3 regions of the Pseudomonas sp. GW821-FHT02A11 genome follow, and region 2 is predicted to be linked to each of the others. Evidence: riboswitches for the same ligand, from Rfam matches in the RefSeq annotation. Region 2 holds a riboswitch; each other region holds the start of a gene.
The links. Region 2 has a riboswitch for cobalamin ahead of AC07V9_RS03205 (ABC transporter substrate-binding protein). Riboswitches for the same ligand answer to the same signal wherever they lie in the genome.

Region 1 (10,616 bases), on a different contig from region 2:
CGCCAGTTCGGCGACGAAGTCCATACGCTCGGGCTGGGCGCGGTAGCACACCACATCGGACTGACTGCGCTCGCTGTACCAGGCCAGGTCCTTGAAGCTGATGGGTCGGCTGATGATGCGCCCGTCCAGTTCCGGCAGCGCAATGTGCATCGCCAGATCGCGAGAACCCAGCCCCTGCTCGCTGGCCTGCCAGGCGGGTTCGTTGTCCTGGGCGCAGATCGCCTGGATCACCGGAACGTTTAGACGAAATGGTCGCAAATGCGGCGCTTCGGGGCTGGACTGGGCAAAACCGGTGGTATTGAGGATCACTTCGCAGCCGGTCTCGTCGAGCCAGTCTTGCACAGCGTCCAGGCACGCCGGTTCTTTCAGGCTGGCTACCGCGATAGGCAACGGGTTCAGCCCCTGCGCCAACAGTCGCTCGCAGAACACGTCGATAAAGCCGGTATTGGCCGCCTGCAAGTGCGAGCGGTAGAACAGCACGGCCGCCACCGGTTGCTCGGCGCGCCAGTCCGCCCGCCAGTCCGCCAGTTCGGCGCGGGCCTTGCGTGGGTGATAGATCGCCACGCGAGGCAGCGTCTGCGGCGGCTCCCAGGCGTAATCGCGATCCAGCCAACGCTGGGCCAGGCAATTGAACAGCTGCAAGGCGTTGTGTTTGCCGCCCTGGCGCAGGTAATGCCAGAGGCGCTCGCGATCCTCAGCGGGCTCGGTGCTCAGGTCGCTGAGTTCCGGGTCCGGGCGATCGTCGCCCGGCACCAGAATCAGCTTCACCCCGCCGCCCTTTCGAGCGGCCAGCTCCACCAGCCGCTCGACGCCATAACGCCAATAGCCAATGCCGCCGTGCAGGGAGATGAGAATCACCCTGGCGTGCTGCAGCACTTCGTCGACATACAGATCGACCGAAGCGTGGTTCTGCACCTGCATGGGGTTGGCCAGGCGCAGGCTGGGGTAATCGTCCGGCAGTTGCTGTGCGGTTTCAGCGAGCAACGCCAGATGGGAATCGCCGCTGCACAGAATCACCAGATCGGCGGGGGTCTGGCCCAGGTCAGCGATGCTGTCGTCGGGGACAAAGCCGCCGGGCTGGGTGCGCAGCAGGTGCATGCTTAGCCTTTGCTCTCGAGCGCGGCGCGCAGCTGGGCTTCAAGCACGGCGGCGTCCAGTGCCTGACCGATCAGTACCAGATGGGTGACGCGCTCCTCGCTGGCCTTCCAGGCACGGTCGAAATGCTTGTCGAAACGCGTGCCAACGCCCTGCACCAGCAGGCGCATTGGCTTGCCCGGAATCGCCGCGAACCCTTTGACCCGCAGGATGCCGTGCTGCACGACCGCCTGAGTCAGGGCGTCGAGCAACAGCGCTTCGTCGGCTTGAGGCAGGGAAATGGAGATTGAGTCGAAGGCATCGTGATCGTGGTCGTCGTGGTCATCGCCTTCGTGATGATCGTGGTGAGTCTTGCGGCCGTCGATGTGCAGCTCGGACTCAGCGCCCAGACCCAGCAGCACGCTGATCGGCAGCTGGCCCTTGCTGGCCTCGATCACTTTCACCGCGGGCGGCAGCTCCTCGGCGACTTCGGCACGCACGGCGGCCAGGGCTTGGGCGTCGAGCATGTCGGCTTTGTTGAGGATGACCAGGTCGGCGCTGGCCAGTTGGTCGGCGAACAGCTCGTGCAGCGGCGACTCGTGGTCCAGGTTCGGGTCGAGTTTGCGCTGGGCGTCGACCTGATCCGGGAAGGCGGCGAAGGTGCCGGCGATCACGGCCGGGCTGTCGACCACGGTGATCACCGCGTCAACGGTGCAGGCGTTGCGGATTTCCGGCCACTGGAACGCCTGAACCAGCGGTTTGGGTAGCGCCAGGCCTGAGGTTTCGATGAGGATGTGGTCCAGATCGCCGCGACGGGCGACCAGCTCCTGCATCACCGGGAAGAATTCTTCCTGAACGGTGCAGCACAGGCAGCCGTTGGCTAGTTCGTAGACGCGGCCGGTGGCTTCTTCTTCGGTGCAACCGATGGTGCATTGCTTGAGGATGTCGCCGTCGATGCCCAGTTCGCCGAATTCGTTGACGATCACCGCAATACGGCGCCCTTCGGCGTTATCGAGCATGTGACGCAGCAAGGTGGTTTTGCCCGAGCCGAGGAAGCCGGTGACGATGGTAACGGGAAGTTTGGCCAGTGTTTTCATGGTTGCCCTCAGGCGCTGCGGCGGGCAAACAGGACGAGAACCGCTTGACCGTCGCTCCGACAGGCCCGCCGTTCGATTCGCCACCGGATCACCCCGCCCGGTTGTAGTGAGAATTCGTCGAGACTGTTGCAAAACAGGCCCGTGTTCGAGGCAGGTCTCCTGGCTCACGGTGGCGATGGGCTGGCGGAGTGCCAGATCACACGCGTTCATCGCGCCTTCCCGCTCGCGCAGTGGCTGTGCAATGAACATGACCGTTTACAGTTGCGGGGGCAGCTGTGGCTTGCACCACATTCCCTTCTTAGCGCCAAGCCCGACAAACGGCCGGATCGGCGAACCTCAAGTGCGCAAGGCTACGCAGTGGCTGGTGGAAGGTCAACGAGCAAGAAGGCTGGCAACTCGGTCTATCAGGTCGTGGCACGTTTAAGCAAATGTGGGAGCTAGCATGCTGACCAATAGGCCCTTAGGGCATCAAAGTCAGCATTCCAAGCCAATAAACCATGGTCTGAAAGATCGCCTTGTCCGACTTGTGTTTGACTGACGCTTTGCGCCGTGATCTCCTACACACCTTGTTACGGGTGCCCTTCACAGGGTGAAACGGGAAACCGGTGCGTGCAGCCCTTTTGGCTGTGCAAGTCCGGCGCTGCCCCCGCAACGGTAAGCGAGCGAAGAGTCAGATCCACTGTGTCGATCAGCGATATGGGAAGGCGATTCTTGCAGGCATGTCCAATGCCCCTCGCAAGCCCGGAGACCGGCCCGATACAGTCACATAACAAACCCGCGGTGGGCGGGCGCTGTTGAGTCGGCTACTGACGTCTGTCAGTGGCTTTCCTTGCGCCTTCCCTTCGCTGACATTTCAGAGGGAAGCGCCATGTCGATCAGCACCACGACCCCATCCGCCAGCAGCACCCGCACGCAAAGCCAACGCCTGACCGCCGCCATCAGTGCGATGTTCCTTGGCGCTTGCCTGGTCTATTTCGCCGGTTTCTCGCACATCGCCGCCGTGCACAACGCCGCCCACGACACCCGTCACAGCTCCGCCTTCCCTTGCCACTGAGACCTGCCGCCATGTTCAAGCGAATCGCACAAACGGCCGGTTTTACCGGACTGCTCGCCGCGCTGCTGCTGACGCTTTTCCAGAGCTTCTGGGTCGCGCCGCTGATCCTGCAGGCCGAGACGTATGAAAAAGCCCCCGTCGCCGAGGTCCACGAGCACTCGCATGCCGACGGCGCCATGGCCGCCCACGTTCACGACGAAGAAGCCTGGGAGCCGGAAGACGGCTGGCAACGCGTGCTGTCCACCACGGGTGGCAATCTGGTGGTCGCGGTCGGTTTTGCCCTGATGCTGGCTGCGCTCTACACGCTGCGCACACCTGCCAGCATTCGTGAAGGCGCACTGTGGGGTCTGGCCGGTTTTGCGGTGTTCGTGCTGGCGCCCACCCTGGGCCTGCCGCCTGAACTGCCGGGCACGGCTGCGGCCGATCTGACGCAGCGGCAGATCTGGTGGGTCAGCACGGCGGCCTCCACTGCGGTGGGCCTGGCACTCATAGTGTTCGCTCACAACTGGCTGCTCAAAGCACTGGGCGCGGCAATTCTGGTAGTGCCGCATGTCGTCGGCGCACCGCAGCCGGAAGTCCACTCGGCACTGGCCCCAGAAGCCCTGGAAGCGCAATTCAAGATCGCTTCGCTGCTGACCAACGCAGCGTTCTGGCTCGCCATGGGCCTGATCAGCGCCTGGTTGTTCCGTCGTCACGACGCGCAACTGGCCTCCTCCGAGCTCAGCCACGCCTGATGAACAACCGCGGCGGGCGGCCGATTCTGGTGATCGGCCTGGGATGCCAGCGCGGCTGCCCGGCATCGGTGCTGCAAGGGCTGATCGAAGTCAGCCTGCTGGAACATCGACTGACGCTGTCCGACATTACCGCTCTGGCCTCGATCGACATCAAATCGACCGAAGCCGGATTGCTGGAACTGGCCGAACACCTGGCCCTGCCCTTGAGGTTTTTCAGCAGCGATGAGCTGACGGTATTCGAATCGCAACTGAGCCATCGCTCGCAGATCGCCTTCGACAGCACCGGATGTTATGGCGTGGCCGAAAGCACGGCGTTGGCCATGGCCTCGCGGCTGGGCGGGGCGTCTGCGAAGTTGCTGATCGAGCGACGCAATAGTTCGCGGGCTACGTTTGCGTTAGCCAGCAGCCCATGATGCAAATTCCGCTGAAATCCCTGTGGGAGCGCATTCATTCGCGAAGCGGTCATCCAGACACTGCCCGTGCAGCATCTGGACTATTTGTCGCGAATGAATTCGCTCCCACAGGGCATCCCCCGTTCTTGACGTCGGAGTTTCAATGACCGTTTACTTCATCGGCGCAGGCCCCGGCGATCCGGACCTGATTACGGTCAAGGGCCAGCGCCTGATTCGCACCTGTCCGGTGATCATCTACGCCGGCTCCTTGGTGCCAGAGGCCGTCCTGCAAGGTCATCAAGCCGTTCAAATCACCAACAGCGCCGAATTGCACCTGGAACAGATCATCGCCTTGATGAAATCTGCTCATGCACAAGGCCGGGATGTTGCGCGCGTGCACTCGGGCGACCCGAGTCTGTACGGCGCCATCGGCGAGCAGATCCGATACCTGCGCGAGCTGGGCATTCCTTTCGAAATCATCCCCGGCGTGACGGCGACAGCGGCGTGTGCTGCGTTGCTGGGCACGGAACTGACCCTCCCGGACATTTCACAAAGCGTGATCCTGACCCGTTACGGCGATAAAACGGCGATGCCCGAGGGTGAATCGCTGGGGGAGCTGGCGCGGCATCGGGCGACGATGGCGATTCATCTGGGGGTCAATAACATTGCCAGGATCGTGGCGGAACTGACGCCACATTATGGTCCGGACTGCCCGATTGCGGTGGTGCATCGCGCGAGCTGGCCGGATCAGGATTGGGTGATGGGAACGCTGGCGGATATCGAAGAGAAGGTCAGGGTTAAGGGGTTTCAGCGCACGGCGTTGATTTTGGTGGGGAGGGTTTTGGGCAACGATGTGTTTGGGGAGTCGTCACTATACCGCGCAGGCCACGCTCATCTTTTTAGACCGTGAGCCTGCCGGGAGCGGGAGCTGAAGGTGGTTTCCTATCACAGTCGGATGTGACGAAGGCTGCCCCAATGACCCAAACGCCGAAAACAAAGAAGCCCGCATCACTGCGGGCTTCTTGGCAATACCTGTCACTCAATAGTAAGCATTCTCTTTCTGAGTGTGGTCCGTCACATCACGCACACCGGACAACTCAGGAATACGCTCAAGCAACGTACGCTCGATCCCTTCCTTGAGCGTCACGTCCGCCTGACCACACCCTTGGCAACCACCGCCAAACTGCAGCACGGCGATATTCGCCTCATCTTCCTCAACCACGTCAATCAGCGTAACCTGCCCGCCGTGGCTGGCCAGACCAGGGTTGATCTCGGTTTGCAGGTAGTAATTGATACGCTCGTTGATCGGGCTGTCGGCATTGACCATCGGCACTTTGGCGTTCGGCGCCTTGATGGTCAGCTGGCCACCCATGCGGTCAGTCGCGTAGTCCACGACCGCGTCATCCAGAAACGCCTCGCTGAACGCATCGATCCAGGCCGTGAAGCTCTTGAGGCCGATCGCTTTGTCTTCCGGCTTTTCTTCGCCGGGCTTGCAGTAGGCGATGCAGGTTTCAGCGTATTGGGTGCCAGGCTGGGTAATAAACACGCGGATGCCGATGCCGGGGGTGTTCTGCTTTTGCAGCAGATCGGCCAGGTAATCGTGGGCGGCATCGGTAATAGTAATAGCGGTCATGAAAATTCCTCGCAGACGTGGGGCGGAGTTTACGCCATTGCGTGGCAACTGACAAAGCCCTAGTAATTTGCTCAGGTAATAGACCCGATAGAAGGCCTCAGGACAGCGCCGCCTGCTCCTTGACCGCCCTTCTGCCATCCAGCCAGCCCTTCATGCGGCGATACAGACCCTTCTCGATCCATTCGTAGCTCAGCCATGCGCCCAGAGCGATGACCGGCACGCAAACGGCAAACGCCACGTACGGGTTCAGGCCATAACGCTCGGTCGCCAGCCAGCCGCCGTACAACACCAGTACGTGCAGCAGGTACACCGAATAGGAACAGTCACCCATGGTTTTCAGCAAACGGCTGCCGCGCAGGTGGGGTTCAAGGGAGATACAGGCCACGACGATCACCGCGCTGGGCAGGCCCCAATTGACGATACGCAGGTCCGGCGGCAGTTGTTTGATGGTCAGCAAAGCCCCCCCAATCGCCAGCAACGGCAACCACAAGCGCTCGGTAATCCAGCCGCGGCGGTAGATGACACCAATACCGATACCGAGCAGGAACTCATAGACGATGTCATTGGCGTAAAAGCGGCTGATCAGGCCCGAACGCCCCAGCACATCGGTCACCGCGAACAGCGCGGCGGCGATGATCAACGGGCGCAGGCGCTGCTGGAACAGGAAGACCATCGAGAACAACACGTAGAACAGCATCTCGTAATTCAGGGTCCAGCCGACGTTCAGGGTCGGGTACAGGCCATAGCCGCCGGGGTTTTCCGAAGGAATGAAGAGCAATGAGAGGATGAAACTCTGCCAGTCCACCACCTGATGCGGCAGTAACGGATGGGCGACCACCACCAACAGGCCCATGACCAAGGTGTACAGCCAGTAAGCGGGAACGATGCGAATGATGCGATTAAGCATGAAGCGGCTGGCGGGAATTTCTTTGTCGACCGTGGACAGGTAGATGACCAGACCGCTGATGACGAAGAAGATGTCGACGCCCACGGCGCCTTTTTCTGTGAAAAAACGGCCGATCGGGCCGCTGGGATGAAAGTCGAAAAAAATCTGCATGAAGTGGTGACACACAACGACCCACGCGGCGAGCGCCCGCAGGGCTTGAACCGAAATCAACATCTGCAACCTCTTGCTTACTCTGGTTTGACCCACGATCCAGGACCTCGACAAGGCCACGCTTCAAGGGGCGACTCACTGGGTCCGACTTCAGGGTTTGCAAAAAGGTTCGGCGCGACTGACGGGCTGCATAATGGCTGCAGGCCATGTTTTATAAGGGTTTTCGGGTTTTGTTCAGCGTGAATGGGGGTGACGCGGGCCTCACCGCAGACGCAAAAAAATTGTAGGAGCGCGCTTGCCCGCGATTGCGTTCCGCCGGGCAGTATTGTCGTCACAGACACACCGCCATCGCGGGCAAGCGCGCTCCTACAGGTCGTGCGGCCCGCTGTTACAGGTTCTCATACCGATTCATATCCAGCACCCCCGCCTCCTGCGGCTCGGTCTCCTGAATGTAGCGGTCCAGATCGTGGAAGTACGTCCAGAACAGCGGATGGCTGCGACGCACACCCCAACGCTCGACGATCTTCTCGAAGGCTTCCTTGTGATCGTGGGCCTTCTCCATGGCATCGACGAACGCGCTCACCTCATTGGCCGGGATGTTGAAGATGAAGTTCGGGTAGCTGGTCAGCACGCCCGGATAGATCGTCAGGTTGTCCAGCCCCGGCTGATAGCGGTACACCTCGCCCAGCAGGAAGGCCACATTACTGTGGGCACGGTTGCGCAGCATGCTGTAGACGATGCGCTTGCCGCTGCCGTCCTGAATGCGCAGCATCGTCGCTTCCGGCAACTGATCGATGACGCGCAGCCCCGCCGCCGGGCGTGCCACCAGACGGCTCAGGGACTGCTCGACATCGCTGAACACCGGGCCGATCCCCGGCCGCGAACAGTACGCCCCCGAGCAGCGGTTGATCGGGTCCGGCGCGGCGTTGAGGGTGCCGGCGCGCTCGATCAGCTTGCGCTCGAAGTCGCGTTTGGGGTCTTTCTCGTCCAGTTTCATGCCGGTGGGCGTGTCGTCGTCGATGGCCTCATAGTCCATCCACATCTTCACTTTGCCGCTGTTCTGGTACCAGCTGCCGAGGATGTCGTCGCGCTTGTCGGCGGGCATCAGGCGCAGGAAGTTGACCTCGGCGCCGTTGCGGATCAGGTCGAAATACAGGCGCGTCTGCACTTGATGAGAGACGTTGCCGTACACATCGAAATTCACCACCAACTGGTAATACGTGCGCTCCAGCAGCGGATAGTCGAACAGCCAGACGGTGGTCGGCAAATCACCGATCAGGCCTTTGTTGACGGTGGCGCTGTCGAAGTGGCGGAAGATGGTCAGCAAGGCGTTGTCGTTGCCTGCCCACAGTGTCGCCCAACCCGGCGGCGGCATGTGGGCGTAGGCGTCGCTGCGCAGGTCTTCATAGGCGTTGCGCTTGTTGCGGTAATCCAGCCACAGGCTCAGCACGCTGCCCACGTCGTCGTTCTGCCCTGGCATCGCCAACAGCGGCGTGGCCTTGGCGCGGTACGCCGCATCGGTGATATAGCGGTCGTGGGCCGGTTCCTGAAACAGCGCCCAGAAGTGATCGCGGATCACATCGGTGGCGATCTCGCCGCGGCACACCGGGCCGCGGATGAAGGTGCGAACGAAGTATTCAGCGTTATCGAGCATGAACTGGTAACGCGCCACCGCCGGGATTTCCTTGAACGTATCGAACGGGTTGGCGCGACGCTGCGGGCCATAGCCCGGCAGTTCGGTGGCGTGCCAGTCGCCGCTGTAGAACAGCTGCTTGACCCGCGCCAGCTTCTGCGGGCCCATCGGGTAGGTGATGTGGGTCTTGTGCACAATCACGCCCTGTACCGGCATCAGGCGGTAATAAAAGGTGGTGCCGGGGTCGTCGTCAGGGCGGCGGGTGGCGATCAAGTCCACCGGCTGGCCGCTCGGCGTGCGCGAACGCACCCACTGGAAGAAATGCCCCGGCTCGCCACCGCTGAAATACACGTGAGCGAGAAACAGATGCTCGTACAGCCAGCGAGCGACCAGCGCTTCGGTCGAGCCCGGGCGGTTGAACAGGGTTTCCCAGTCGGTGATTTGCGCCGCTTCGCTCGCGCTCGGTTGCAGCGGGGTTTGCTCGACCGGCGCGCCGGCGGCCAGCCAGCTTTGCAGGGTTTTGTATTGCACGTCGGTGAGGCCGGTGACTGCCAGCGGCATGCCTTGACGGGGATGCGACGCGGCGTAGCCGTCGAATTCCTGCGGCAGCGGGCACATGTTCTCGCGATTGAGCCCCAGCATGATGTCGTCGGGCAGCTTGGCGTTGGGCACCAGCGGCGTGCTGTGGCCAAACTCCAGCATTTTGGCCATCAGCGCCGCCTGATTGCTCTGGCCGTCGAGCACTGAATAAAAGCCCTTCTTGCGCCAGGCGTCCGGGCCTTCGGCGTCGTAGAAAATCCGCGTCGGCGCGATCGCCTGGCTGCGTTCGCCCTGATACACCGGGACTTTCGACGCCCCGCGCAACACCCCTTCGCCACTGCCCAGGTTCAACTGGCAGGCTGCATCGTTGCAGGCATGGCAGGCCACGCACTTCTCGGTGAATATCGGCTGGATGTCCCGGCTGTAGGAAATGGCGGGCGATGACGGAGGTGATTGCGCGAGCGCTGCACCGCAAAACAACAGGGCCAAAACATTGGCGAACAAGCGATGCAACATGGAACGGGCGTCCTAAAAATAAAAAACCCGCCAATTCTACTCGGGCAGCGCGGGCATCAACGTGAGCAAAATTCATGTAAATTCCCGAACGGTTTAAAACGGCACAGGTTTGCTATTATTTCGCACTTTTGAGCGTCACCATTTTTCCGTTTTCTTCATCCGGGTAGGCCAATGTCAGATCGCAACGCGCGTCTTAAAGCACTTCATCACGCTCTCAAGGAACGCATCCTGATTCTTGATGGCGGCATGGGCACCATGATCCAGAGCTATCGGCTGGAGGAAGAAGACTACCGCGGCAAGCGCTTTGCCAACTGGCCAAGCGACGTCAAAGGCAACAACGACCTGCTCGTGCTGACACGCCCGGACGTCATCGGCGCGATCGAGAAGGAATACCTGGACGCTGGCGCCGACATCCTCGAAACCAACACGTTCAACGCCACCCAAGTGTCCCAGGCCGACTACGGCATGGAAGCACTGGTGTATGAGCTGAACGTCGAAGGTGCGCGTCTGGCGCGCAAGGTGGCCGATGCCAAGACCCTGGAGACTCCGGACAAGCCGCGCTTCGTCGCCGGCGTGCTCGGCCCGACCAGCCGCACCTGCTCGCTGTCGCCCGACGTCAACAACCCCGGCTACCGCAACGTCACGTTCGATGAACTGGTCGAGAACTACACCGAGGCCACCAAAGGCCTGATCGAAGGCGGCGCGGACCTGATCCTCATCGAAACCATCTTCGACACCCTGAACGCCAAGGCGGCGATCTTTGCCGTGCAGGGCGTGTTCGACGAGATCGGCTTCGAACTGCCCATCATGATTTCCGGCACCATCACCGATGCCTCCGGCCGCACGTTGTCGGGCCAGACCACCGAAGCGTTCTGGAACTCGGTGC
Region 2 (7,850 bases):
AGACGCTGAACCCTCTGTGGGAGCGAATTCATTCGCGATTGGCCGGTGCATCCAGCACATGTTTTTTGGCCGACTCAACGCATCATCGGAATGCCGCGCAAAATAAATTAGCGACCACAGGGCCTGTGTTCTGCACCTGCTATCTGATGAGCCAGGGTGCTAAATCCCCCCCATCTGTAATCTTCGCGTTGACTCAACTGTCATTTCCGTTAGTCTTGCCTGCGCACTGTATACAAAAACAAATACAAATAGCGCCGGAGATTGTTGAACATGCCCGTTGACAACACCCTCGATCCAGCCCTTGCCGCCCGCGCCTCGACTGCCGAACACCCGGCGCTCAGTCCTCGCCTCTACAACACTGACCTCGCCCCCAGCAAAGCGCAAGGCCGAACCTGGGGTGGATACAGTATCTTTGCCCTGTGGACGAATGATGTACACAATCTTGCCAACTATTCCTTTGCCATTGGCCTCTATGCCTTGGGCCTGGGCGGCTGGCAAATCATGCTGTCGCTGGCCATCGGCGCTGCGCTGGTCTACGTATGCATGAACCTCACCGGCGACATGGGCCAGAAGACTGGCGTGCCGTTTCCGGTGATCAGTCGGGTGAGTTTCGGCATTTTCGGCGCACAGATCCCGGCGTTGATTCGCGCAGTGATCGCCATCGCCTGGTTCGGCATCCAGACCTACCTGGCTTCGGTGGTGCTGCGGGTATTGCTCACCGCCCTGGACCCCGCGCTGGACAACTATGACCATGACACCTGGCTGGGCCTGTCGAGCCTGGGCTGGCTGTGTTTCGTCAGCATCTGGCTGGTGCAGTTCGTGATCCTCGCCTACGGCATGGAGATGGTGCGCCGCTACGAAGCCTTCGCAGGCCCGGTGATCCTGCTGACCGTGGCGAGCCTGGCGGTGTGGATGTTCACCCAGGCCCACGGGCAGATTGCCTGGTCGAACAAAACCCCGCTCGAAGGCGTGCAAATGTGGCGCAGCATCTTTGCCGGCAGTACCCTGTGGCTGGCGATCTACGGCACATTGATCCTCAATTTCTGCGATTTCTCTCGCTCCGCCCCGTGCAAGAAAACCATCCGCAAGGGCAATTTCTGGGGTCTGCCGGTCAATGTGCTGCTGTTCGCTTTCATCACCGTGATCATTTGCGGCGCGCAGTTCTCGATCAACGGCCAGATCATCCAGAGCCCCACCGACATCATCAAGACCATCCCCAACACCTTCTTCCTGGTACTGGGCTGCCTGGCCTTTCTGATCGTCACCGTGGCGGTGAACATCATGGCCAACTTCGTCGCCCCGGCCTTCGTGCTCAGCAGCCTGGCGCCGCGCTACCTGACTTTCCGTCGTGCAGGGATGCTCAGTGCGACCGTCGCGGTCCTGATCCTGCCGTGGAATCTGTACAACAGCCCGGTGGTGATCGTGTATTTTCTGTCGGGTCTGGGCGCCCTGCTCGGCCCGCTGTACGGCGTGATCACCGCCGATTACTGGTTGCTGCGCAAGGGCCGGGTCGATGTGCCGCAGCTGTACAGCGAAGACCCGCGCGGCCCGTATCACTATTCGCGCGGGGTCAACCTGCGGGCGGTCGGGGCGTTCATCCCGGCGGCGCTGATTTCCATCATCACGGCGCTGGTGCCGGCCTTCGACTCGGTATCGCCGTTTTCCTGGCTGATGGGCGCGGCCATTGGCGCAGCGTTGTACCTGCTGCTGGCCGACCGTCGTAAAACCTTCAAGGACGTCAGTGGCGAGGCCATTGCCGTGCAAACCGTTCAGCACTGATCGCAAGCGAGAGACCGTCACCCATGCGTATTTTGATCGTCAACGTGAACACCACCCAATCGATGACCCAGACCATCGCCGAGCAGGCGCGCAGCGTCGCCTCCCCCGGCACCGAGATCATCGGGCTGACCCCGCGTTTCGGCGCCGAGTCGGTGGAAGGCAATTTCGAGAGCTATCTGGCGGCGATTGCCGTGATGGATCGGGTGCTGTCCTACGATCAGCCCTACGACGCAGTGATTCAGGCCGGCTATGGCGAACACGGCCGCGAAGGCCTGCAGGAGTTGCTGGAAGTGCCGGTGGTGGACATCACTGAAGCCGCTGCCAGCTTGGCGATGCTGCTGGGCCACAAGTACTCCGTGGTGACCACTCTGGATCGTGCTGTGCCCTTGATCGAAGACCGCCTGAAACTCGCGGGCGTGTTCGAACGTTGCGCCTCGGTGCGCGCCAGCGGCATGAGCGTGCTGGAGCTGGAAGAAATGCCTGATCGCGCGCTGGAGGCTATTGCCGACCAAGCGGTTGAAGCGGTCAAGCATGACAAGGCTGAGGTGATCTGCCTGGGTTGCGGCGGCATGGCCGGGCTGGATCAACTGATTCGTGACCGCGCCGGCGTGCCGGTGGTCGATGGCGTGACCGCAGCGGTGGCATTGGCGGAATCGCTGGTGCGGCTGGGGTTGAAGACGTCCAAAGTGCGCACCTACGCGACACCGCGTCCGAAGAAGGTGCTTGGCTGGCCGTTCAGCCTGTGAATCCGGAGCGCACCGAAGACTGATTCTGCCCGGAGGGCGTAGGAGCCTGACTTGTCGGCGATCGGCTGCGCAGCAGTCGTTAAACCTGTCGATGAAGGCTGCCTGGCACACCGCAGCGTCGGGTTTTGCTGCCGCTGCGCGCCAGATCGCTGGCAAGCCAAGCTCCTACGCCTTCGGCAAAAGCGCAGCGGCATTAGCACGTTGAGCCCCCATGCCCTCCGCGCGGAATCGAACGCGAATTCGCCCGCTCTGTTCAAATCGTTTAGTATCCCCGCCGCCGGTTTCCACTCGGAATTAATAGGGAATCCGCGAGCCCGACTCTCTGGGCTCAAACGGAACTGTCCCCGCAACTGTAGGCGCTGAGCCCTGCTTCCCGTTCGCCACTGGGTTACCCCGGGAAGGCCGAAGCACGGCGACGACGCGCCAGTCAGGAGACCTGCCGGCAAGCGTCAATCATTCACCGGCGGGGTGTCCGGGGGAGGGCTCCCGTGCTCACCTGTTCAGCGTGATCGCTGCTTGCCTTTTCGTCAGGCGTGCATCCGGGATGTGCTTTCCAGTGCCCGCGCCGACCTATCGGTCCACTGGAGAAACCCGATGTCGTTGCGCCGCCTTGCCCCGATGTTCGCCGGTCTGAGCCTGTCAGGTGCGGCACTCATGTCCCCCGCCGCTGTCGCCGCCCCGACTCACTACCCGCTGACGATCGACAACTGTGGCGTGCCGCTGACCTTCACCCAGGCGCCGCACAAGACCGTGACCATCGGCCAGGCCGCCACCGAAATGCTCTACGCCCTGGGCCTGAGTGATCAGGTGATCGGCACCTCCTTGTGGTTCAACGAAACCCTGCCGCAATTCAAGGCCGCCAACGCGAAAATCGAGCGGCTGGCCGAGAACGCCCCAAGCTTTGAATCGGTGATCGGCAAACGCCCGGACTTCGTGCCGGTGCAGTTCGAGTGGATGGTCGGCCCGCAAGGCGCGGTGGGCACCCGCCAACAGTTTCAGGACCTGAAGATCCCGGCCTACATCCTGCCTTCGGACTGCGAGAACAAGAACAACCTGGTCGGCGCCGATGGCACGCGGCTTGAGGCCTTTCGCGTCGACACGCTGTACAAGAGCATCGCGCAACTGTCGCAGATCTTCGATGTGCAGGACCGTGGTCAGTGGTTGATCGACGGCTACAAGGCGCGTCTCGCTCAGGCTGTCGAGCAGGCGCAACAGCACGACGCGGGCAAGGTTTCGGCGGCGTTCTGGTTCTCCAGCCCCGACATCAACACCGACCCCTACGTCGCAGGCCGCAAAGGCATACCGAATTTCATGCTCGACACCCTGGGCATTCGAAACATCATCGATTCGGACGAAGAGTGGCCAACCGTGGGCTGGGAAACCATCGCCAAGGCCAACCCGACGATCCTGGTCATCGCGCGCATGGACCGCCGCCGCTTCCCTGCCGACGATCATGAGAAGAAACTGGCCTTCCTCAAATCCGACCCGGTCACCCGCAACATGGACGCCGTGAAAAACAACCGCATCGTGATCATGGACGCCAGCGCCATGGAGTCCAGCGTTCGCCTGTTCGACGGCATCGAGCAGCTGGCCAAGGCCACCCACACACAATGAATGCCCTGAACGTCCCCCGCCTGCTGGGCCACACACTGTGGGTCAGCGCGCTGTTGCTGCTGGCGACTGTCGCGGGGGTGGCGATTGGCGAGACATCGATCAGCCTGCCGGTGATCTTCCAGGTGCTGGCCAACAAGCTGTGGGCGGCGGGGTTTGCGGTCGACCCGATCGATGAAGGCATCGTCTGGAATTACCGCCTGACCCGCTCCATCGTCGCCGCGGCCTGTGGCGCGGGGCTGGCGATTTCCGGGGTGGTGCTGCAATCACTGCTGCGCAACGCTCTGGCCGATCCGTACTTGCTGGGGATTTCCGCCGGGGCTTCCACAGGAGCTGTGCTGGTGGCGATCATTGGCCTGGGCGCCGGGGCGATTTCCCTGTCGACCGGGGCGTTCGTCGGCGCCCTTGCCGCCTTTGCCATGGTCGCCCTGCTCGCCCGTTCGTCTCGCTCGTCGAGTAGCCAGGCCGCGGCAGGCCACATCATTCTGGCGGGCATCGCCGGTTCGCAACTGTTCAACGCGCTGACGTCGTTTCTCATCACCAAATCCGCCAGCGCCGAACAGGCACGCGGCATCATGTTCTGGCTGCTGGGCAACCTGAGTGGCGTGCGTTGGTCGTCGGTGACGCTGTCGGTGCCGGTGGTACTGATCGGGCTGGGCATCTGTCTGTGGCATCGACGTTCGCTGGACGCCTTCACCTTTGGCGCCGATTCCGCCGCCTCGCTGGGCATTCCGGTGCGGCGGGTGCAGACGATACTGATCGCCACCGCAGCGCTGGTCACGGCAGTGATGGTGTCGATTGTCGGCTCCATCGGCTTCGTCGGGCTGGTCATTCCCCACGCCGTGCGCATGGTCGCCGGGGTAAGACATGCGCGCCTGTTGCCGTTGAGTGCATTGAGCGGCGCGCTGTTCATGATCGCCGCCGATATCCTGTCGCGCATTTTGATCAAGGGCCAGGTCCTGCCCATTGGCGTCATCACCGCGCTGGTCGGCGCGCCAGTGTTTGCCCTGATTCTGGTGCGGGGGAACCGTACGCGATGAACGCTTCTGTCGATCAGGCGACTCACGTGCTTAGCGGGCAAAACCTGAGCTACAGCGTCAAAGGCGCGCAGCTGCTGACGGACGTGTCGCTGGCGATTCGGCCGGGGGAAAACCTGGGCATCGTCGGGCCCAATGGCTCGGGCAAATCGACGCTGCTCAAGCTGCTGGCTGGCATTCAGGCGCCGACGTCGGGTGAGGTGTTTGTGCAGGGTGAGCGCCTGTCGAGGATCCGCCGTCGCGACATCGCCCGGCGCCTTGCCGTGGTCGAGCAGCACGCCGAAACCAGCGACGCCATCAGCCTGTTGCAGGCGGTGGAACTGGGCCGTACTCCTTGGCTCTCTGTCCTGGCGCCGTGGAGCGATGAAGACCAGCGCATCGTCAGCCAGGCGATTGCCGATGTCAGCCTGCAGCACCTGAGGCAGCGCGCCTGGCACACGTTGTCCGGCGGCGAACGCCAGCGCGCCCACATTGCCCGGGCCCTGGCCCAGCGCCCGCAAATCCTGCTGCTGGACGAGCCGACCAACCATCTGGACATTCAGCAGCAGCTGTCCATTCTGTCGCTGGTGCATCAGTTGCCGGTGACCACGGTGATCGCCCTGCACGACCTCAATCAGGCACTGGCCTGTGATCGTCTGGCAGTGATGGACCACGGCCGGCTGGTGGCCCTGGGATCGCCGTTCGATGTGCTCACGCCGGAGCGCTTGCGCCTCACCTTCGGCGTCCAGGGGCATTGGCTGACAGACCCGTTCGATGGCGCGCGCATTCTGCGGTTGCGCACAGCCTGATCAGGACGCTGACTCCCCAACGACGCGAAACCTGTAGTAGCTTCAGGAGGTTACGATGGTGGCGATGGCGACATACCTGACACTCCATCGCCAGTAGCTCCACCGCTTTCGCGGCCGTCGTAACCTCCGACTGCTCCTACAGGTATTTTTGTCAGGGCCGATATCTGCGTCGTTCACGCCGTGTGCAGGTGAATCATTTAAGCGCCTTCGGGCTTTCTCAAGAAATCCATCCAGCTGCCGATAGTGGCATACCATCAGACGGACTTGCCTTTCCCATCGCACGGTCCTGATCGATCCGCTGCCTGCGTGCAGCACCTGTTTCACGCGTGATCTACAAAAAAAATCAGGAGCGCCGATGAACATCAAACAGAAACTCACCTGGGCCTTTGCGGTGATCGCGTGTCTGCCGATCATCCTCGTGGCAACGCTGGTCATTATCAATCTTCGTCAGGACGCCGAAAGCGACTTCGTCGACAGCAGCGGCCGGGAGATTCGCCAGGTCGCCAATGCCATGCAGCTGTTCTTCGAGGGCATCAGCCAGAACGTCGACTACCTGGCAGCGCACCCGCTGGTCACCGGCACCGGCGAAGGCGTGAAGAGCTACATGACCGCCCAGGCCCCGGAAATTCCGCACTCCGCTCTCGACAACCAACTGTTCGACTTCTTCGCCAGCATCGCCAAGAGCCATCCGGCCTACTCCTATGTGTCCTACGGCCTGGCCAACGGTACCTACGCGTTCTGGCCGGGCGACCCGAAAATGGCGAGTTACGACCCACGCCAGCGCCCCTGGTACAAGACCGCCCAGGCCAACCCCGGCAAGACCCTGCGCACCGAAGCCTATTACTGGGCCGGTGACGACGCGGTGCTGGTGAGTACCGTGCGCGCAGTCAATAACGCGCTGGGCAACGCCGGCGGCGTGGTCAACATCGACGTATCCCTCAAGCAGCTGACCACCATCGTCAAGCAGATCAAGCTGGGCGAAAGCGGTTACCTGATGCTCATCGAAAACAACGGCACGGTACTGGTCGATCCCAAGCAGCCGGAACACAACTTCAAGAAGCTCGGCGAGCTGGGCGAGGGTTTCAGCCAACTGGCCAAGGCAGGGCCTGGGCTGATCAAGGTCGATATCAATGGCGAGCATTTGATGGCCAACGTGTTCCCGTCCGACCAACTGGGCTGGAGCTTCATCGGCCTGATCAAACAGGACGAGGTGATGAGTTCGGCCACCCGCCTGACCTGGCTGATTGCAGTGATCGCAGCGGTACTGGCCGTGGTGTTCGCCATCATCGGCGCCAGCTTCGCCACGCTGATCGTGCGGCCGATCCGTGGCGTAGCCGATGGCCTGGAGGGCATTGCTCAGGGCGAAGGCGACTTGACCAAGAGTCTGGCGGTGCGCGGCAAGGATGAAACCGCGCAACTGGCCAACTGGTTCAACCAGTTCCTGGCAGCGATTCGTGGCCTGATTCAGCACATCAGTCAGGCAGCGACGCGCATTCTCGACAGCTCCGCCAGCTCCACCCGCGTCTCCAACGACATGGCCGAAGCCGCCGGGCGTCAGCGTGAGGCGGTGGACATGGTCTCCACGGCGTTCCACGAGATGGTCGCCACCGCCAACGAAGTCGCCCGCTCCTGCAGCCAGGCGGCTGAGTCGGCCGACAGCGGCCAGCGTCAGGCCCGTGAAGGTCAGCGCCAGATTGACGATGCGGTGCACAGTGTCGATCAACTGAGCGCGGAGATCTCCCGCTCAGCCAAGGACATGACCCAGTTGGAAAAAGACAGCAACGACATCCAGTCGATCCTCGACACGATCCGTTCCATCGCCGAACAGACCAACCTGCTGGCCCTCAACGCCGCCATCGAAGCGGCCCGTGCCGGTGAGCAAGGCCGCG
Region 3 (10,616 bases), on a different contig from region 2:
TGCGTCTCCACCAAGTCGGCCAGCCGCTCGATGTCGCGCTCGCGCAGGGCGTGGTAGTTGACCTGCTGCACATTCTGCAACCCTGCCCAACGCAGCAGGGCGCTGCTGGAGGCCGGGTTCTCGAACAGGCCATGCAGGTAAGTGCCGAGCACCTGGCCATCGGCACTCTGGGCGCCGTCGCAACGGCCATCGCTTAATTGCACCAATGGCCGCTCCAGCGCAGGGCCTGTGGTCACGCCCGCGTGAATTTCATAACCGCTGACGTCGGCGTCTTCCAGGGTCAAACGGCCGCTGACATTGCGCAGCTGTTTTTCCTTTTCGAGCACCGTGCTCATGGCCAGCAAGCCCAAACCGGGGCTCGAACCCGCTGCGCCTTCCAGCCCCAGCGGATCATGCAGTGCCTCGCCGAGCATCTGCAGACCGCCGCAGATGCCCAGAATCTTCCCGCCATAACGCAGATGACGGGCGATGGCCGTGTCCCAACCGTTGTTGCGCAAATAGGTCAGATCGCTGCGCACGCTTTTCGAGCCCGGCAGGATGATCAGATCCGCCGGAGGAATCGGCTGGCCCGGCCCGACGAACTGCAGATTGACCTGCGGATGCAGGCGCAGCGGGTCGAAATCGGTGTGATTGCTGATGCGTGGCAGCACTGGCACCACGACGTTCAGCACCTGCTCGGCCTTGTCGATCTGGCGCTGATCGAGGCCGTCTTCGGCCTCCAGATGCAGGTCCATCACATACGGCAGCACGCCGACCACAGGCTTGCCGGTGCGCTGTTCCAGCCAGTCCAGGCCCGGTTGCAGCAGGGCGATGTCGCCACGAAAACGGTTGATGATCAAGCCCTTCACTCGCGCCTGCTCGCTGGGCGACAACAGCTCCAGCGTGCCCACCAGATGCGCGAAGACGCCCCCGCGGTTGATATCAGCCACCAGCAACACCGGGCAGTCGATGGCCTCGGCAAAGCCCATGTTGGCGATGTCGCCGGCGCGCAGGTTGATTTCCGCTGGCGAGCCCGCGCCCTCGACCATTACCACCGACCAGCTTGCGCTCAGTCGCGCATGAGACGCGAGCACGGCCTGCATGGCGATGGCTTTGTAGTCGTGATAGGCGACCGCGTTCATGGTGGTCACCGCGCGGCCATGAATGATCACCTGGGCGCCGGTGTCGCTGTTGGGCTTGAGCAGCACCGGGTTCATGTCAGTGTGGGGCTCAAGCCCGCAGGCCTGAGCCTGCACCGCTTGGGCACGACCGATTTCGCCACCGTCGGCGGTCACGGCGCTGTTGAGCGCCATGTTCTGTGGCTTGAACGGCACGGTGCGCACGCCTTGGCGGGTCAACCACCGACACAGCGCAGTCACGAGGGTGCTCTTGCCGGCGTCCGATGTGGTGCCTTGCACCATCAAGGTTTTACTGGTGTGTGGCGCGTTCATGCACGCTCCCGGGAAAATTCTTGCAACGCTTGCTCCAGACGCTGCCAGTGCGCTTCTTCACGAGGCAGCCCGAAACGCAAGCTGCTGTGGTGGTGCCCACTGTTCAAGAAGATGCGCAGGAGAATTCCCCGCTGAGCACAAAATTCATGCAGCTCAGCAGCCAGCGGCGTGATCAGCCATTGAAACAACGCGCAGCCGCCGTGCGGGGCGAAGCCGAAGCGGGTGAGCAATTCGACCAGGCGCTCCGAAGCCTGCTCAGTGCGCTCCCGCTGTCGCCGATGACCTTCGACGTCATCCAGACACGCCTGACCCAAGATGCGTGTAGGACCGCTCACCGACCAGGGTCCGATCTGTTTGGCGAGCACTTTGAGAAAACGCGACTCGGCCAGTACGAAGCCCAGTCGAACCCCTGCCAGCCCGAAGAATTTGCCAAACGAGCGCAACACGATCAGGCCGGGGCGCTGAGTTTCAGCCGCCAGGCTCAGGTGCGGGGTGTTGTCCATGAAAGCCTCATCCACCACCAGCCAACCGCCACGTTGAGCCAGGCGGGCGTGCCATTCAAGCAGGCGCTCCGGCATCAGGCTCAGGCCGGTGGGGTTGTTCGGGTTGACCACCACCAGCACGTCGAGGGCATCGATGAAGCGGTCGATTTCGTGCTCCAGCACCTCGCGCACCAAAAAGCCATTACTGCGCCAGGCTTCAGCGTGTTCGGCATAACAGGGCGACAGCACACCGACCTTGCCTGACTGACGCAACCGCGGCAGCGCCTGAATCGCCGCTTGCGAACCGGCCACCGGCAGCAGGTCCGACGCGCCGTAATACAGGCGAGCAGCGTTTTCCAGGCCGTCTTCGGTCTCCGGCAGACGCGCCCAGGCAGCCTCGGGAATCGGCGGGATCGGCCACGACCAGGGCGAGATGCCGCTGGACAGGTCGAGCCAGTCGGCCTCGTCGATGCCGTACTTTGCTACCGCGCCCCGCAGCCGCCCGCCGTGCTCAAGCATAGAATTCAGTCCCCAGACACAGAATCAGCAACCACAGCCAGACCCCGCGCTGCACCAGTTGCCAACCACGATCGATGGAAGAGGCATCGGCGGCAACGCCTTTGCCCAGGTGCGGGCGCTGATGCTGCTCGCCGTGATAAATCGCCGCGCCGCCCAGTTCGACCCCCAGCGCGCCTGCGCCAGCGGCCATCACGGGGCCCGCGTTGGGGCTGTCCCACTTCGGCGCCTGTGTGCGCCAGCAGCGCAAGGCGAGTCGGGTTTTGCCCAGCAGCGCGTAGGTCAATGCCACCAGCCGCGCAGGAATGTAGTTGAGCAAGTCGTCGATTTTCGCTGCGGCCCAGCCGAAACGCTCGAAGCGCTCGTTGCGATAACCCCACATGGCGTCCAGCGTGTTGCTCAGCCGATAGAGCACGACGCCCGGCGCGCCAAGCATGGCGAACCAGAAGATCGCCGCGAACACCGCGTCGCTGCCATTTTCCAGTACCGACTCAGTGGCCGCGCGGGCGACTTCAGTGGCATCCAGCTCAGCGGTCTGGCGGCTGACCAGATAGCCCACCCGACGCCGCGCTTCTTCCAGATCGTCGCCGCGCAAGGCCTGCGCCACGGGCTCGACATGCTCGCCGAGACTGCGCAGGCCCAGCGCGCAATACAGTGCAGCCACCTCCACCAGCCAGCCGATGTAGGGCAGCCAGCTCAAAAGCGTCACCAGCAGGGTCAGCGGCACGACCGCGATGAACCAGGCCGTGACACCATGGCTGCGCCAGCCGCGGCCGCCCGCATTGAAACGTTGCTCGATGCGCTCGACATATCGGCCGAACGCCACCAGCGGGTGGTTTCGTTTTGGCTCGCCGAGCAGCGCATCCAGCGCAACCCCAGCAACGCTCAATAACGCCACACTCATGAATTCACTCCCCATGTGTTCTCAAATAGCAGCTCTTGCAGCGGACGCGCCTGCGCCCAGCCTTCCAGCAACAGCATCGGCGCCGGATAGAATTCCTTGACCGGCCCCAGGCACAGGATCGCCAGGGGTTTCGAACCGCTTGGCATCTGCAGTAGATCGGCCAGCGCCTGCGGGTCGAACAGCGACACCCAGCCCATGCCCAACCCTTCGGCGCGGGCGGCGAGCCACATGTTCTGGATAGCGCAGGACAGCGACGCCATGTCCATTTCCGGCAAGGTGCGGCGACCGAAAATGTGCTTCTCGCGATCGTCCATCAAGGCGGCGACCAATACTTCGGCGCAATCGTTGATGCCTTCGACCTTGAGCTTCATGAAGTCATCGGAGCGCTCGCCCAGGGCTTGGGCGGTGCGAATCCGCTCTTGCTCCACCTGCGCCTGAATCCGTCCCCGCAACTGCCGGTCGCTGATGCGAATGAAGCGCCAAGGCTGCATCAGCCCGACGCTCGGGGCCTGATGCGCCGCTTCCAGCAGACGTGCCAGCAGTTGGGGCGCGACCGAGCCGCCGCTGAAATGACGCATGTCCCGGCGCTCGGCAATGGCCCGGTAAACCGCAGCGCGCTCGGCATCGCTGAAGGCGTCAGTCACGAACATACCTCGCTAGCCCGACTGAGCGCATAAGTCACTGTGGGAGCGAATTCATTCGCGAGACGTCGGTACATCCGACCCCACTCCTTCGCCTCCCCCACCGCTTCGCGAATGAATTCGCTCCCACAGGGGAAAGTGTTCCTACAGGAAACACTCTTCAGCGCAACAAAGACGGGTGTCAAAAGACCGTTCATGGCAAAAACAGCGCCGCCATCGCTTGTGGGTTGGAGGGGAAATAAAAGTGCACGTACGACGCAGTCATGCGCCCTTGGCGATACACCGCTTCGGCGCCGCGTCCACCATTGGGGCTGAGGCCGCGGGCGATCGGGGTCAGTTCGGTGCTGGTCAGCGAATGGTGGTAGGTGTGGCCACGCAAGGTGCCTTCGGGCAGTTCCACCGATTGCAGGGCCAGCGCCGCAAGGCGTTTTTGCATCACGGCTTCGCCCTCGAGCAAGCCCACCAGCTCGGCGCGCTGACCGGCGACATCGGTCAGGGCATTGAGCAGATAAAGCATGCCGCCGCACTCGGCCAGCAACGGTTTGCCTGCGCTGTGGTGCGCGCGAATCGCCTGCAGCATCGAATGGTTCTGCCCCAGCGCCACGTGATGCAACTCGGGGTAACCGCCCGGCAGGTACAGGCTGTCCGCATCGGGCAGCTGCTTGTCACGAATCGGCGAGAAAAACAGCAATTCGGCGCCCATCGCTCGCAGCAGATCAAGGCTGGCGCCATAGGTGAACGCAAAGGCTTCATCGCGCGCGATAGCGATGCGTACACCTGTCAGCAACGGCTCGGCAGGCACCCCCTCGGGAGCGTGGAAGATCACGGCAGGCGGCAACGCGGCATCGCAGGTGCTGGCCAGCGCGTCGGCGGCGGCATCCAGACGCACGTCCAGATCGTTCAGTTCGCTGGCCTGAACCAGGCCCAGGTGTCGACTCGGCAGCTCGATCCCGGTTTCTCGCGACAACGCGCCATACCAGCGCAGGCCTTCAGTCAGGCTGCCTTCAAGCAACTGCGCATGACGCACGGTGCCGACCCGGTTGGCCAGCACGCCTGCAAAGGGCAAGTCAGGTTGATAACGCGCCAGACCCAACGCCAACGCGCCAAAGGTCTGCGCCATGGCGGTGCCGTCGATCACGCCCAGCACCGGCACACCGAAACGCCGGGCCAGATCGGCGCTGGACGGGGTGCCGTCGAACAGGCCCATGACCCCTTCGATCAGGATCAGGTCCGCTTCGGCGGCGGCTTCCCACAACAGACGTCGGCTTTCGGCTTCGCCGACCATCCACATGTCCAACTGATACACCGGGTTGCCGCTGGCCCGCTCAAGAATCATTGGGTCGAGGAAATCCGGCCCGCATTTGAACACGCGCACGTTGCGCCCCTGGTTGCGATGCAGGCGCGCCAGTGCAGCAGTAACGGTGGTCTTGCCCTGACCGGAAGCGGGTGCGGCGATCAATACCGCCGGGCAGCTGCGAGCCGCTTCATTCATACATGCAGCTCACAGCTCGATGCCCTTTTGCGCCTTGATACCGGCCTGAAACGCGTGCTTGACCACACCGATCTCGGAGACGGTGTCAGACAAATCGATCAATTCCTGCTTGGCGCCACGGCCCGTGATAACCACGTGCTGCATGGGAGGACGCGCCTGCAAATCGCTGAGCACCTGCTCAAGCTCGAGGTAGCCGTGCTTGAGGGCGATGTTCAGTTCGTCGAGGATCACCAGACCGATCTCGGGGTCGCGCAGCAACGCCTGAGTCACGACCCAAGCGGCTTCGGCGGCGGCGATATCACGCTGACGATCCTGGGTTTCCCAAGTAAAGCCCTCGCCCATCACGTGATAACGCACCTGCTCCGGGAAGCGGCGGAAGAACAGCTCTTCCCCGGTGGCGTTGCGGCCCTTGATGAACTGCACCACGCCGCACTGCATGCCGTGGCCCATGGCCCGGGCGAGCATGCCGAACGCGGAGCTGCTCTTGCCTTTGCCGTTGCCGGTCAACACCAGCAGCAGGCCGCACTCGTTGGGGGCGCTGGCAATGCGTTCGTCCATCACCGCCTTTTTGCGCAGCATGCGCGCCAGGTGGCGTTCGTCACGTTCGGGGGATTCGCTCATCTGGGCTCTCCGCTTGAGGGCAGGTGTGGCAAACGGAGGACGCAGGCAAAGACTGGCAGCAGGCGCCGGACAAGGCCGAGCCTGCGCAGAGCATCGCCCTCCGTGATGCTGTTGAATGGATCAGGCCGGTCTCCGGACTCATGAAAAACCACGCGCCTTCCCATGCTCATCGAACACAGTGGCATTGTGCGGGGCCTTGGCTCATTTACCGTTGCGGAGGCAGCGCCGGGATGGATCGCAAAGCGTTCGCACCGGCTTCCCTGTTTCACCCTTTTTTGCGGGCACCTGAAACAATCGGCGAAGGTTAGAGGGTTGACTTGCGAGCGTCAATCGAAGCGACGCTTCTCTAGCGACTCATGTAGGAGCGCGCTTGCCCGCGATAGCGTTGGGTCAGCTGACACATGCGTATCAGACAGTCTGCCTTCGCGGGCAAGCGCGCTCCTACAGAGCACGTAGCATGCTGAAGATCGCCGCAGGAAGAGCAATGTCGCGTCAGGTGTTTGCTGCGCAACAGTAACGCAGCAAATCATAGGGAAATGATCAGTTACTGCGCGCCAGATTCGACGGCTGAATTACCCGCTTGGCGTTCAGCCAGGCCTTCTGCCAATACGGCTTGTCGAGGCTGTCGAGCTTGACCGTACCGCCCGTGGCAGGCGCATGAACGAAACGACCCTCGCCCACGTAGATCCCGGCATGGCTGACGTTCGAACCACCACTGGTCGCAAAGAACACCAGATCACCGGTCTGCAGCTGACTGCGGTCGATGTCCGGGCCGCGCAGAGTGATCATCTCGCGGGTCGAGCGCGGCAGCGTAATGCCCGCCGCGTCGCGGTACACGTACCCGATCAGGCCACTGCAGTCGAAGCCCGAATCCGGCGTGTTGCCACCCCAGCGATAAGGCGTGCCGACCAGCCCGATGGCACGCAACAGCACGTCATCAGCGACCGGAGAAGAAAATTGGGAGGGAGCGGAAACCACAGGCCTGGAAACGACCTTGGGTGGGGATGGCGGTGGATTGCTGGAACAAGCGGCCAGCAATACAGCCAGGGAAGCAACAGCCAGGCGAACCGTAAACGACATAAACACAACAACCTTCCTAGGATGCGGCTTACTCTGCCGGGAGCCGGATCTGCGCGCAATCAGGGTTTCCCCCGATTGCGCGATCCGTAATTAACGGTGTTGGCGCTTGATTGTAGTCGAGGTCATTGCAGTCGTCGTTTCTGGCACCTTGGAAGGTGCCATGGCCAACGCGCGCTTGGCTTCGATGAACGTACGGGCCCAGTAAGCATCGTCGAGACTGTCGACGCGCACACCACCACTGCGACGGCTACTGGAGTGGATGAACTGGTCATCGCCCAGGTAAATACCGGCATGGCTTACGCGACCACGGCCAGCGGTGCTGAAGAACAGCAGGTCGCCTGGCTTGAGGTCGTTGCGTTTGACCAGTGGGGCATCGATGTTGATCATTTCGCGCGAAGAACGCGGCAGGCTCATGCCGGCTTCTTCACGGAACAGGTAACCGATGAAACCACTGCAATCGAAACCCGAAGTGGTCGAGGTGCCGCCGAAACGGTAGCGGGTACCGATCAGAGACTTGCCACGTTCCAGAATGCTATCAGCCAGTACCGGCAACTGATAAGGCTTGTTGTCGGAGAACTGGGCCAACTCGTCTTCGGTTGCGATTTCGTCATCCAGAACGGACGAGGAATAACCGGAACGGCTGGCGGATTGTGCGGTGGCAGCGTCCTTGATTTGCGGATTCTGCGACTGCTGTTGCGACGCTGGCATCTGGGCCGCGCAGCCGAACAACAGGGTCACGAGTGCGAGAGGCACGAGGGGTGCGAAGCGATTTAGCATGGGCACGACCGTGGCTAATGTGTAAAGAAGCCGAGACTATGCCCTCTATCGTCATCATTTGCAAATTCAATCGAAACAAATGTGACTTACGATGTCCTCCATCACATCTAAGGCTCTACACCTCAGAAACGCATCCATGTGAATGGAGTGATCGGTCGACGAGGGGTTTATCTCGGCGGTAAAGCCACCCGTGACCCGCGTGCGCAGCATCGGCTCGTGAATATACGGGAAGCTGGCGGTGGTTCCAATGCTGAGCACAGCATCGAAGCCTTTTGCCATCTCCTCGTACAGCACATTCAATGCCAGCTCTGGCAACATTTCCTCAAACAAGACGACCGGCGGCCGCAGCACGCCATGGCATTGCGCGCACAACGGCGGCAGTGGGCGCTGCAGGTGCTCGCTCAATTGCGGGTCTTCGGCGCCACAGGACTGGCAGTAGAGCGGCGCGAGCTGACCGTGGATCTCGATCAGACGCTCGGGCGGGCTGCCCGCCGCACGATGGTAGCCATCGACGTTCTGCGTCAGCACCCAGCATTGCGGCTTGCAACGCTGCAATTGCGCGATCGCATAATGCGCCGCATTGGGCTGCCCGCCCAGGCAAGCGCTGCCTAATTGGGCAATGTATTTCCAGCACAGGGCAGGATCGCGGCGCAGCATCGGGCCGGACAGCGCCATCTCGATAGGCAGGCCGTCGTCGGTCTGGCCGTTATACAGGCCGCCGACGCCACGATAGGTCGGCAGCCCCGAATCCGCCGAAAGCCCGGCACCGGTGATGATCAGAATGCGCGTTGCGTGACGCAACGCCGCAGCCGTTTGCAGTACAAGGGCGGGATCGACTGCGTTTACCACCCCAGCGTCTCTTTGAGGAAGGGAATCGTCAGCTTGCGCTGGGCCTGTAACGAGGCCTGATCGAGCTGTTCGAGCAGATCGAACAAGGCGCTCATGCTGCGCTTGCCGCGAGTCAGGATGAAATGCCCGACCTCATCGGTCAGGTGCAGGCCCCGGCGCGAGGCGCGCAATTGCAGGGCGCGGAGTTTTTCTTCGTCGGAGAGCAGGCGCATCTGGAATACCAGCGCCATGGTCAGTCGGGACTTGAGGTCGGCCAGCTTGACCGGCAGTTCGCGAGGCGAACAGGAGGCCGCGATCAGCAGACGCCGGCCGCTGTCACGCAGGCGGTTGAACAGGTGGAACAGCGCCTCTTCCCACTCGGGCTTGCCGGCTACCACCTGGAGGTCGTCCAGACAGACCAGCTCGTACTGCTCCAGATGATCGAACAGTTCGACACCCTCTTCGAGCAATTCAGCCATGGGCAGATAAACCGCAGGTTCACCCAGTTGCTTGAAACGCAGGCAGGCCGCCTGCAAGAGGTGCGTGCGCCCTACCCCGTTTTTGCCCCACAGATAAATGAGGCTTTCGGTCCATCCGGCGTCGGCTTCGCACAGGCGCTCGACATAGCCGAGTGCAGCGGCATTGGCGCCTGGATAGTAATTGATGAAGGTGGCGTCATCACGCAGACGCACACTCAGGGGCAGCTGAACTGGTTTCATGCTGGCTGAACGGTTCAGTGACGAACCGCCAAGGGGCCTCTGTGTAAAGTGTGCAAAGTTTATACCCGCCAAGCGAGCCGCACAATGTGCCACACGGCCTGCAAAATCAAAGGGTTGCGTCCACCTCGGGCCAGGCCACGGAATATGGGCAATCAGCGGACATAGAAATGCTGCGTTCTGGCGGATTGATAGAGAGCCTGTGGGAGCGAATTCATTTGCGAGGGGGCCGTACAGACGACCTACCAGCAGCGCCTGTACCTTCTTTCGCGAATGAATTCGCTCCCACGGATCCGACCGCGCTGCGACTTCCTACAAATCCGGGTCTTCCATCCCGCCGTAGATATCCGAATCCTTGTACAGATCGTGCACATGGCGCACCAGCACCATGATCACTGCCGCCACCGGCAACGCCAGCAGGATGCCGGTGAAACCGAACAGCTCGCCGCCTGCCAGAATCGCGAAGATCACTGCCACCGGATGCAGGCCGATACGATCGCCCACCAGCAGCGGCGTCAGCACCATACCTTCGAGCGCCTGACCGACCATGAACACCGCGACGATGCCGAGCATCGGATACAGGTCGCCGCCGAACTGGAAGAAGCCCGCCAGAATCGCCGAGCCGATGCCGATCACGAAGCCCATGTACGGCACGATGGCCGCAAGCCCCGCAATCACGCCGATCAATAGACCCAGTTCCAGGCCCACCAGCATCAGCCCTGCCGCGTAAATCACACCCAGCGCCACCATCACCAGCAGTTGCCCGCGAATAAACGCGCCCAGCACTTCATGACACTCATCAGCCAGGGCGACGATTTTCTTCTCGCGATGACGCGGCAACAGGCTGCGCACTTTGGCCATCATCACGTCCCAGTCGCGCAGCAGGTAGAAGCAGACCACTGGAATCAGCACCAGGTTGGTCAGCCAGCCGATCAGCGCCAGGGTGGACGTGGTGGCCTGCGCCAGCACGATACCCACGATGTCGCCGGTCTGCCCCATGTGCTCGGAAATCGCCGCCTTGACCTTGTCGAATTTCCAGAAACCGTCCGCCAGCCCCAGCTTGGCCTGAGTCCATGGCAGCGCCGTGTGCTGCAGCCAGTCGAGGATCTGCGGCGCCAGTTCGTACAAG

Region 1: it holds a riboswitch for cobalamin, as region 2 does, so the genes downstream of both, cobW (cobalamin biosynthesis protein CobW) here and AC07V9_RS03205 (ABC transporter substrate-binding protein) in region 2, are expected to answer to the same signal.
Region 3: it holds a riboswitch for cobalamin, as region 2 does, so the genes downstream of both, cobO (cob(I)yrinic acid a,c-diamide adenosyltransferase) here and AC07V9_RS03205 (ABC transporter substrate-binding protein) in region 2, are expected to answer to the same signal.

Annotation. Positions count from the first base shown of each region.
Region 1 covers NZ_JBWKWB010000043.1:2,864-13,479, forward strand. Annotated here, with positions in the region: gene cobN (cobaltochelatase subunit CobN) at 1-1,098, opposite strand, end outside; gene cobW (cobalamin biosynthesis protein CobW) at 1,101-2,171, opposite strand; cobalamin riboswitch at 2,304-2,525, opposite strand; cobalamin riboswitch at 2,728-2,942, shown strand; gene AC07V9_RS28950 (CbtB domain-containing protein) at 3,040-3,225, shown strand; gene AC07V9_RS28955 (CbtA family protein) at 3,237-3,959, shown strand; gene AC07V9_RS28960 (cobalamin biosynthesis protein) at 3,959-4,372, shown strand; gene cobM (precorrin-4 C(11)-methyltransferase) at 4,515-5,261, shown strand; gene nfuA (Fe-S biogenesis protein NfuA) at 5,391-5,984, opposite strand; gene AC07V9_RS28975 (acyltransferase family protein) at 6,082-7,104, opposite strand; gene AC07V9_RS28980 (fatty acid cis/trans isomerase) at 7,430-9,730, opposite strand; gene metH (methionine synthase) at 9,902-10,616, shown strand, end outside.
Region 2 covers NZ_JBWKWB010000002.1:148,134-155,983, reverse strand. Annotated here, with positions in the region: gene AC07V9_RS03215 (NCS1 family nucleobase:cation symporter-1) at 271-1,779, shown strand; gene AC07V9_RS03210 (aspartate/glutamate racemase family protein) at 1,803-2,525, shown strand; cobalamin riboswitch at 2,787-2,983, shown strand; gene AC07V9_RS03205 (ABC transporter substrate-binding protein) at 3,120-4,139, shown strand; gene AC07V9_RS03200 (FecCD family ABC transporter permease) at 4,136-5,176, shown strand; gene AC07V9_RS03195 (ABC transporter ATP-binding protein) at 5,173-5,961, shown strand; partial or broken gene AC07V9_RS03190 (HAMP domain-containing protein) at 6,317-7,405, shown strand; gene AC07V9_RS03185 (methyl-accepting chemotaxis protein) at 7,496-7,850, shown strand, end outside.
Region 3 covers NZ_JBWKWB010000001.1:126,797-137,412, forward strand. Annotated here, with positions in the region: gene AC07V9_RS00595 (cobyric acid synthase) at 1-1,430, opposite strand, end outside; gene cobD (threonine-phosphate decarboxylase CobD) at 1,427-2,431, opposite strand; gene cbiB (adenosylcobinamide-phosphate synthase CbiB) at 2,424-3,332, opposite strand; gene bluB (5,6-dimethylbenzimidazole synthase) at 3,329-3,976, opposite strand; gene AC07V9_RS00615 (cobyrinic acid a,c-diamide synthase CobB) at 4,167-5,465, opposite strand; gene cobO (cob(I)yrinic acid a,c-diamide adenosyltransferase) at 5,475-6,086, opposite strand; cobalamin riboswitch at 6,193-6,390, opposite strand; gene AC07V9_RS00625 (C40 family peptidase) at 6,627-7,166, opposite strand; gene AC07V9_RS00630 (C40 family peptidase) at 7,257-7,943, opposite strand; gene AC07V9_RS00635 (NAD-dependent deacylase) at 8,010-8,792, opposite strand; gene hda (DnaA regulatory inactivator Hda) at 8,786-9,490, opposite strand; gene AC07V9_RS00645 (AI-2E family transporter) at 9,800-10,616, opposite strand, start outside.